3 regions of the Bradyrhizobium sp. 137 genome follow, and region 3 is predicted to be linked to each of the others. Evidence: riboswitches for the same ligand, from Rfam matches in the RefSeq annotation. Region 3 holds a riboswitch; each other region holds the start of a gene.

Region 1 (2,263 bases), on a different contig from region 3:
GGTCGAGATTGTCGTCCGCCGCGCGCTGCGCTTCGACTGCAATCGGGTCCGGCGCGAAGCGGCCAGCAGCGACAGCCTCTGCATCGGCCAGCGCAATCACGCCATCGACAGTGATGCGCGAGCGGATCTCCGGCCAGTCAAAGGCCTTCAGCAGCGGTTTTGGCAACGCCAGGCCCGAGGTCTCGATCAGGATGTGATCGGGCTTCACGGGGCGTGCCAGCAATTGCTCCATGGCCGGAATGAAATCGTCAGCGACGGTGCAGCAGATGCAGCCATTGGCGAGCTCGATGATGTTCTCCTCCGGGCAATTGGCAGCAGCGCACGACTTCAAAATCTCGCCGTCGACGCCCTCGCTGCCGAACTCGTTGACGAGCACGGCGAGCTTCTTGCCGCCGGCATTGGCGAGCAGATGCTGGATCAGCGTCGTCTTGCCGGAGCCGAGAAAACCGGTGATCACAGTGACCGGGACTTTTGCGAGCGAATTCATTCGGCGGCCTCCGGCACGACGGCAAGGGGGGGAATGCGGGCAAGCGACTGCTTGCGGAAGATTTCGGGACGGCTGCGCCAGGGCACGAGGCCGTCGGGCGCGGCCGCATACGCCGCAGCGCCCGCGACCACGTCGCGCGCATTCGTCTCCGACAGGCGGCCATAGACATAGGACCAGCGACCCGGCGCACTCAGCGCGACCGAGCAGCCCTGGCTACAGGCAGAGAGGCATTCGACCGGAACCACATTGACGCCGTCGGGCACGCCGGCGTCCAGGATCGCGCCATGCAACCGCTTGCCCGGCGTGACGTCGCCTTCGCCAAGCGTCTCGCCGGCACGGCAGGTAATGCAGACGTGAAGTGTGACCGTCATCGCCTCTTCCAGAATAACAGCGGGAGGCGAAGAGGCGCACGGACCATTGTGAGAGGCCCGTTTCCCCGTCGCGGAACACCCCGTCCGCCGGTCCAAAATCGTCCGCGCTGGCAGGTCTCCCGGCTTGCGGAGCAGGGCTTTTGCCCTTCGATCCCCGCCTTCCCGATCCCGTTAGGGGTCAGTGGCTTCGGGCATCTCTCCGGTCACGGTCGCGGGGGCGGCTGCATTTTGGACCCAAATCTTGCCAATTCGGACCCTATCGCATTCCCTCTTCGCCTGTCATAGGACAGGAACCAGCGCAGACCCACCATTTGCCGGTGGCCGCCACTTGTCAAGCCGAAGGACCGGATACGATGACGCCTGAACCGGATATCCAAACGGGCGAGGAAACCGACGCCCGCCACGCCGCGAAAATGGCAAAGAAGAAGGCCGCCCGCGACGAGATCATGGCGACCAAGAGCGGCGAAAAAGGCCTCGTTATCGTCCACACCGGCGCCGGCAAAGGCAAGTCGTCCTCGGCCTTCGGCATGATCGTCCGCTGCGTCGCCCATGGCTTGCCCTGCGCGGTGGTGCAGTTCATCAAGGGCGCCTGGGACACCGGCGAGCGCCGCCTGCTCACTGGCCATTTCGGCGACCTCTGCCAATTCCACGCCATGGGCGAAGGTTTCACCTGGGAGACGCAGGACCGCGCCCGCGACATCGCCGCCGCGCGCGCCGGCTGGGACAAGGCCAAGGAGCTGATTCGCGATCCTGCCTTGCGCATGGTCGTGCTCGACGAGATCAACATCGCGCTGCGCTATGACTATCTCGACATCGCCGAGGTGGTCGAATTCCTGACGACGCAAAAGCCGCCGATGACGCATGTCGTGCTCACCGGGCGCAACGCAAAGGACGAATTGATCGAGATCGCCGATCTCGTTACCGAGATGACGCTGGTCAAGCATCCCTTCCGGTCCGGCATCAAGGCGCAAGCCGGCGTCGAGTTCTGATACGATCTCGCCATGGCGCGCGCGCTGATGATCCAGGGGGCCGGCTCGGACGTGGGCAAGTCGCTCATCGTCGCGGGCCTTGCGCGCGCCTTCATGCGGCGCGGCCTGCGCGTGCTCCCTTTTAAGCCGCAGAACATGTCGAACAATGCCGCCGTCACCGTCGACGGCGGCGAGATCGGCCGCGCCCAGGCGCTTCAGGCGCTCGCCGCTCGCGTCGAGCCGCACACCGACATGAACCCGGTGCTGCTCAAGCCGGAGACCGATGTCGGCGCGCAGGTCATCGTCCATGGCAAGCGCATCGCAACGGTGCGTGCGCGCGATTATGCGGCGATGAAGCCCTCGCTGATGGGCGCCGTGCTGGAGAGTTTCGCGCGCTTGAAGACGCGCGCCGATCTGGTGCTGGTCGAAGGCGCGGG
Region 2 (2,263 bases), on a different contig from region 3:
AGCTCGAAGCCACCGCGCAGCCACACCTCCTGGGCGGCGTTGCGATTGTCGAGGACGTTGTAATTGGTGTTGAAGGTGCGGTCGTCAATGGTGACGGCGCCGAGATTGCTTCCGTTGTAGTTGGAGACGTAATTGCCGGAGACGATCCCCGTCGTCGCGTGCGAGCCGCTGAAGGCGATCGGCACCAGCGGCGCGCCCCAATAGGCTTTGGAGCGGTCCTCCCTGTATTCGATTGCGCCCCAGATCTTGAGACTGTCCGAGATGCGGTAATTGAGCTGGCCGGACGTGCCGAACGTCTTGACGTTGGTGTCGTCGGCAAAGCCGTTGAGGGTGGAACGGCTGATGTCGACGCGATAGTCCAGGCCCTGCACGTTGGTGCTGCCACCCGAGCCATAGTGGACGCGGAACGAGTTCAGGGAATCCCAAGAGAAATCAGCCTCGTTCCGGACCGGTCCTGTATGCGGCTGCTTGGTGACGAAGTTGATGGCGCCGCCGGCAGCGCCCTCGCCTGAAATCAGCGAGGCCGGACCTTTCAGGAATTCAACGGCCTCCAGATTGGCGGTGTCTACGATCCGCGAGGTCATGTTCTGCGGACCGATCTTGATGCCGTTGTAGAGCGTGTTGATCTGGCTGTTGGTGAAGCCGCGCATGGAGAAGGCTGAAGGTTCAGCCGGATTGTCGCCGGAGGTGACGCCGACCGCGCCCTGCGCCACTTCGGAGACAGTGCGATAGCTCTGCTCGCGCATCGTCTCGGCCGAGATGACTTCGGCGGTCGCCGGCGTTTCACGCACGGTGAGGCCGAGCCGCGAGGCGCTTTCAGCCACAGCATTGCTGTTGAGCGGCGTTGGTGCCGCGGCGGCCGGCACGACAGGCTTGGGCGCTGCGGATGCAGTCGCTGGCCTGCGCGCCGTTGCACGGCGTGTGCCCTGCGCCTCCCGGCCCGCCGGCTTGGCCTGCTTGCGGGATTGGGCGGGCGACACCTCGACCGGCGGCAGCGACTCGCGGACCTGCTGCGCCCGGGCGGCAGATACATCGACGGCGGCCAGTGACGTAAGCGCCGCGGAGGCAAGCAGGAAGCGGTGCGGTCGTACAAAAAGGAGACAAGACACGGTTTTCGAAACCTCGGTATGACGTCAGTGGCACGTCACAGCGAACGAGGTCTCACCTTTGGCCTGTCAGCCCTTCGATGAAGCCGAATGTCTGTACTCCCCGACCGACATCTTCGCGTGTGACCACGGCTGACGGCAGGTCTCCTGGCTCGCGGGTCGTGACCGCTTCGTCGCCTTCCCGGGACCGAGGACCCAGTGGCTTCTGACGAAGGATTCACCGCTTACAGTTGCGGGGGCAGCCGCGGCATTGGGGACGAATTCCCCGCACCGCATTCCCTTTTCATCCCCTCTCGGGGAAACCGTCGCCAGCATCTAGGATTACGATCAAGACGGAGTCAATGTGCAAGCTGCGGCGTTATTGCCACAGCAACCAACTTCCTTGGAGACGAGCATGGAAGGCGAGACCTTCCTCTGGCTGATACGGCATGCGCCGGTCGATGGCGTCACAGGGACGATCCATGCCGCCGATGCCCCGGCCGATCTTCGCGATCGCGCGCAGCTAGAGGCACTGCGGCAGTCTCTGCCGAGAGGCGCGGCGAGCCATGCGAGCCCAGCGCGGCGCACGATCGAGACCGCGCATGCGCTGGGACTCGCGCCCGAGCTGATCCCCGAATTCGGGGAACAGGATTTCGGCGCATGGACCGGCCGTCGGCATGACGAGATCGGCGCGGCCGGGGACGAGGCCTATGCGCAATTCTGGAGCGATCCGGCGCGCGGACGTCCGCCGGGCGGCGAGAGCTTTGCGGATCAGGTCGCGCGCGTCCGGCTTGGGCTCTCGCGGATCGGCGCGGGCTCCGCAACGCTCGTCGTGCATTCCGGCACGATCCGCGCCGCGCTGTGCATCGCGCTGGATCTGACGCCGCACGCCGCCTTGCGCTTCGTGATCGATCCGCTGTCGCTCACCCGGATCGACCGGCTCGCCACTGGGTGGCGCGTCGTCTCCGTCAATCAGCGGATGGCCTGAGCCCGATCAGGCCGGGCGATCCGGCACATTGGCTTGCGCAAAAGTCGCCATCCCGTTGTGGAGCGCGCAAGCCGACCGCACCAGCGGCAACGCGATCGCAGCGCCGGAGCCCTCACCGAGCCGGAGATCGAGGCTGATCAGCGGCTGCACGTTCAGCGCACGCAGCACCAGCCGATGCCCCTGCTCCGCC
Region 3 (2,263 bases):
CTCATTTCACGTACTGGCTGATCCCGATAGCTGTCGGGGTACCGTTCATCGTTCGTTCACTTCTATGGGCCCCGTTAGCGCGAGCTCGCGGCGGAATTCCCACGTGATTAGGGCAAGAGCGACGGCGCAGCAATTGAGGTCCGGACCCCAACGCCGATCGCGTTATCCTCGCGCGAAAGCCCGTGCACTCATCGGCACACGCAGGAAATCGGCAAACTACCCGCAGCAAGCTCCCTTGCCATTCTCTTGGATCGGTGGGCAAGGCACGGTGCCATAGGAGCAGAACACGCAGCAATTGCCCGATTTAGGCTTCAGCCGGGTGCCGCATCCGCGGCAATCGTAAAAGAATTGGCAAGCGTCGGTCGGCATCGTCTCAATGGATCGATGGCCGCATGACGGGCAAATGAGAGTGGATTCGACGTGCATGCCCTCTAACGTAGCATCGCGCGAGCCAGTTTCCAACGATCATCGCCTGGTTGATCCCGGAGGGCACCTTAACGGCAACGATACGAAGGATACGTGCGGAGCTTTGAACGGCATTGGAGTTGTCACCGACGTCGAACGTAGTGTGCGTCGTGATCGCGACCTCGTCGGCCTGTGCGCAAGCAGTAGACCTCACCACGCTCACCGCTGCAACCAATTCATAAGGGATCGACGCGTGATCTGACATGCCATCTCCCGCGGTGTCGAATCCTCGACTTGGCCTGATGATCGGCGCCACGCGCTGACTTCTGCCGCAGCGAAACATCCAATTGACAGCCGTTTGCAAATAAAACTAGGGTGACAACGACGGTTCTCCTTCGGGAGATCAATAGGGAATACGGTGCGGGGATCCCCCAACGCCGTGGCTGCCCCCGCAACTGTAAGCGGTGAGCCTTCGCCAAACGCCACTGGGCCTGCGGACCTGGGAAGGCGGCGAGAGGTAACGACCCGCGAGCCAGGAGACCTGCCGTCAGTCGTGGTCACACGCGAGCACATTGGGCGGGGTGTCCTGGTGGGTGTTGGGGCTGCCTTCTTCTTGAGGCAGCGGCCAAGCTGCGTTCGCGGTGACGTGCCACGTTATCGCGAGTCTGTTGATGACCTCCCGTACAATCTTCGCGCCGCGGTATCGCCGCGCGATTCTGCGCTCAGCTGCATTCTCCTGCCTGGTTTTGTCGACCGACGGCTGGGCACAGTCCGAAAGGACGGTCCAGACGCTCGACCCCGTTGTGGTGCAGTCGCCGGCAACGTCGCCGAGGGCCCAAAGCACCCGACGCAGTTCTGCGACCGCCAGCGCCGCGCGTTTGCGCCAGCAGCGCAACATAGCTGTCAATACCGGTACACAGGTTGCCGCGCCGACTGGTCCTGTCTTCGCCGCACCGACGCTCAACCTCACCGGCGCGAGCACGGCCGGCAGCCGGCTCGGCCTGACGCGACTGCAGACGCCAGCCAGCGTGGAGGTGATCTCCGCTGAAACCATCGCCGAACGCGGCCAGCAGAACATCCTCGACGCGGTGACGCAAAACGCCACCGGCTTCACGGCGAGCCCGGCACCGGGCAATGGCGGCGTCTCGTTCAATACCCGCGGCTTCACGGGCCTTGGCTCCGTCATGACGCTGTATGACGGCACCCAGCTCTATATCGGCGCCGGGACGGTGGCCTTTCCGTTCGACACCTGGTCGACCGAGCGCATCGAGGTGCTGCGCGGCCCTGCGTCGGTGATGTACGGCGCGGGCGCGGTCGGCGGCGCCATCAACGTGGTTTCAAAACTGCCATTGTGGGTCCCTCGCAATCAGGCCGAGATGTCGCTGGACAGCAACATGACCCGGCGAATTGCGGTGGACAGTGGCGGTCCGGTCAGCAAGGACGTCGCCTATCGGATCACCGCCTCCGGCAACATGTCGGATGGCTGGGTCGATCGCGACGACACCTCGAACGTCGCGCTTCATGCCGTGATCCAGATCAAGCAGAACGACGACGTCACCTGGACACTGTCCACGGACTACGGTGACCGCAACCCGTCGCGCTACTTCGGCACGCCGCTGATCAACGGCAGGCTCGATGAATCTCTCCGCTTCAAGAATTACAACGTCAGCGACAGCCACATCCGCTACCAGGATAGCTGGAACCAGGTGAAAACTGAATGGCAGGTGGCCGATGGAATTTCGGTTCAGAACACGCTTTACTATCTGAACTCCAAGCGACATTGGAAGGACGTCGAAAGCTACGCCTATAACCCCGCCACCGGCCTGATCAACCGCAGCAGCTATATCGAGATTTTTCA

Evidence for each region. Region 3 has a riboswitch for cobalamin ahead of IVA78_RS11310 (TonB-dependent siderophore receptor). Riboswitches for the same ligand answer to the same signal wherever they lie in the genome.
Region 1: linked by a shared signal. The riboswitch ahead of IVA78_RS12820 (DUF1636 domain-containing protein) and the one ahead of IVA78_RS11310 (TonB-dependent siderophore receptor) in region 3 are both predicted to bind cobalamin.
Region 2: linked by a shared signal. The riboswitch ahead of IVA78_RS12735 (TonB-dependent receptor) and the one ahead of IVA78_RS11310 (TonB-dependent siderophore receptor) in region 3 are both predicted to bind cobalamin.

The regions. Positions count from the first base shown of each region.
Region 1 covers NZ_JADPKU010000050.1:113,738-116,000, forward strand. Annotated here, with positions in the region: gene cobW (cobalamin biosynthesis protein CobW) at 1-487, opposite strand, end outside; gene IVA78_RS12820 (DUF1636 domain-containing protein) at 484-858, opposite strand; cobalamin riboswitch at 950-1,171, opposite strand; gene cobO (cob(I)yrinic acid a,c-diamide adenosyltransferase) at 1,212-1,847, shown strand; gene IVA78_RS12830 (cobyric acid synthase) at 1,860-2,263, shown strand, end outside.
Region 2 covers NZ_JADPKU010000050.1:96,687-98,949, forward strand. Annotated here, with positions in the region: gene IVA78_RS12735 (TonB-dependent receptor) at 1-1,109, opposite strand, end outside; cobalamin riboswitch at 1,226-1,428, opposite strand; gene IVA78_RS12740 (histidine phosphatase family protein) at 1,501-2,073, shown strand; gene cobT (nicotinate-nucleotide--dimethylbenzimidazole phosphoribosyltransferase) at 2,080-2,263, opposite strand, start outside.
Region 3 covers NZ_JADPKU010000044.1:440,042-442,304, reverse strand. Annotated here, with positions in the region: gene IVA78_RS11315 (GDCCVxC domain-containing (seleno)protein) at 217-426, opposite strand; cobalamin riboswitch at 774-969, shown strand; gene IVA78_RS11310 (TonB-dependent siderophore receptor) at 1,077-2,263, shown strand, end outside.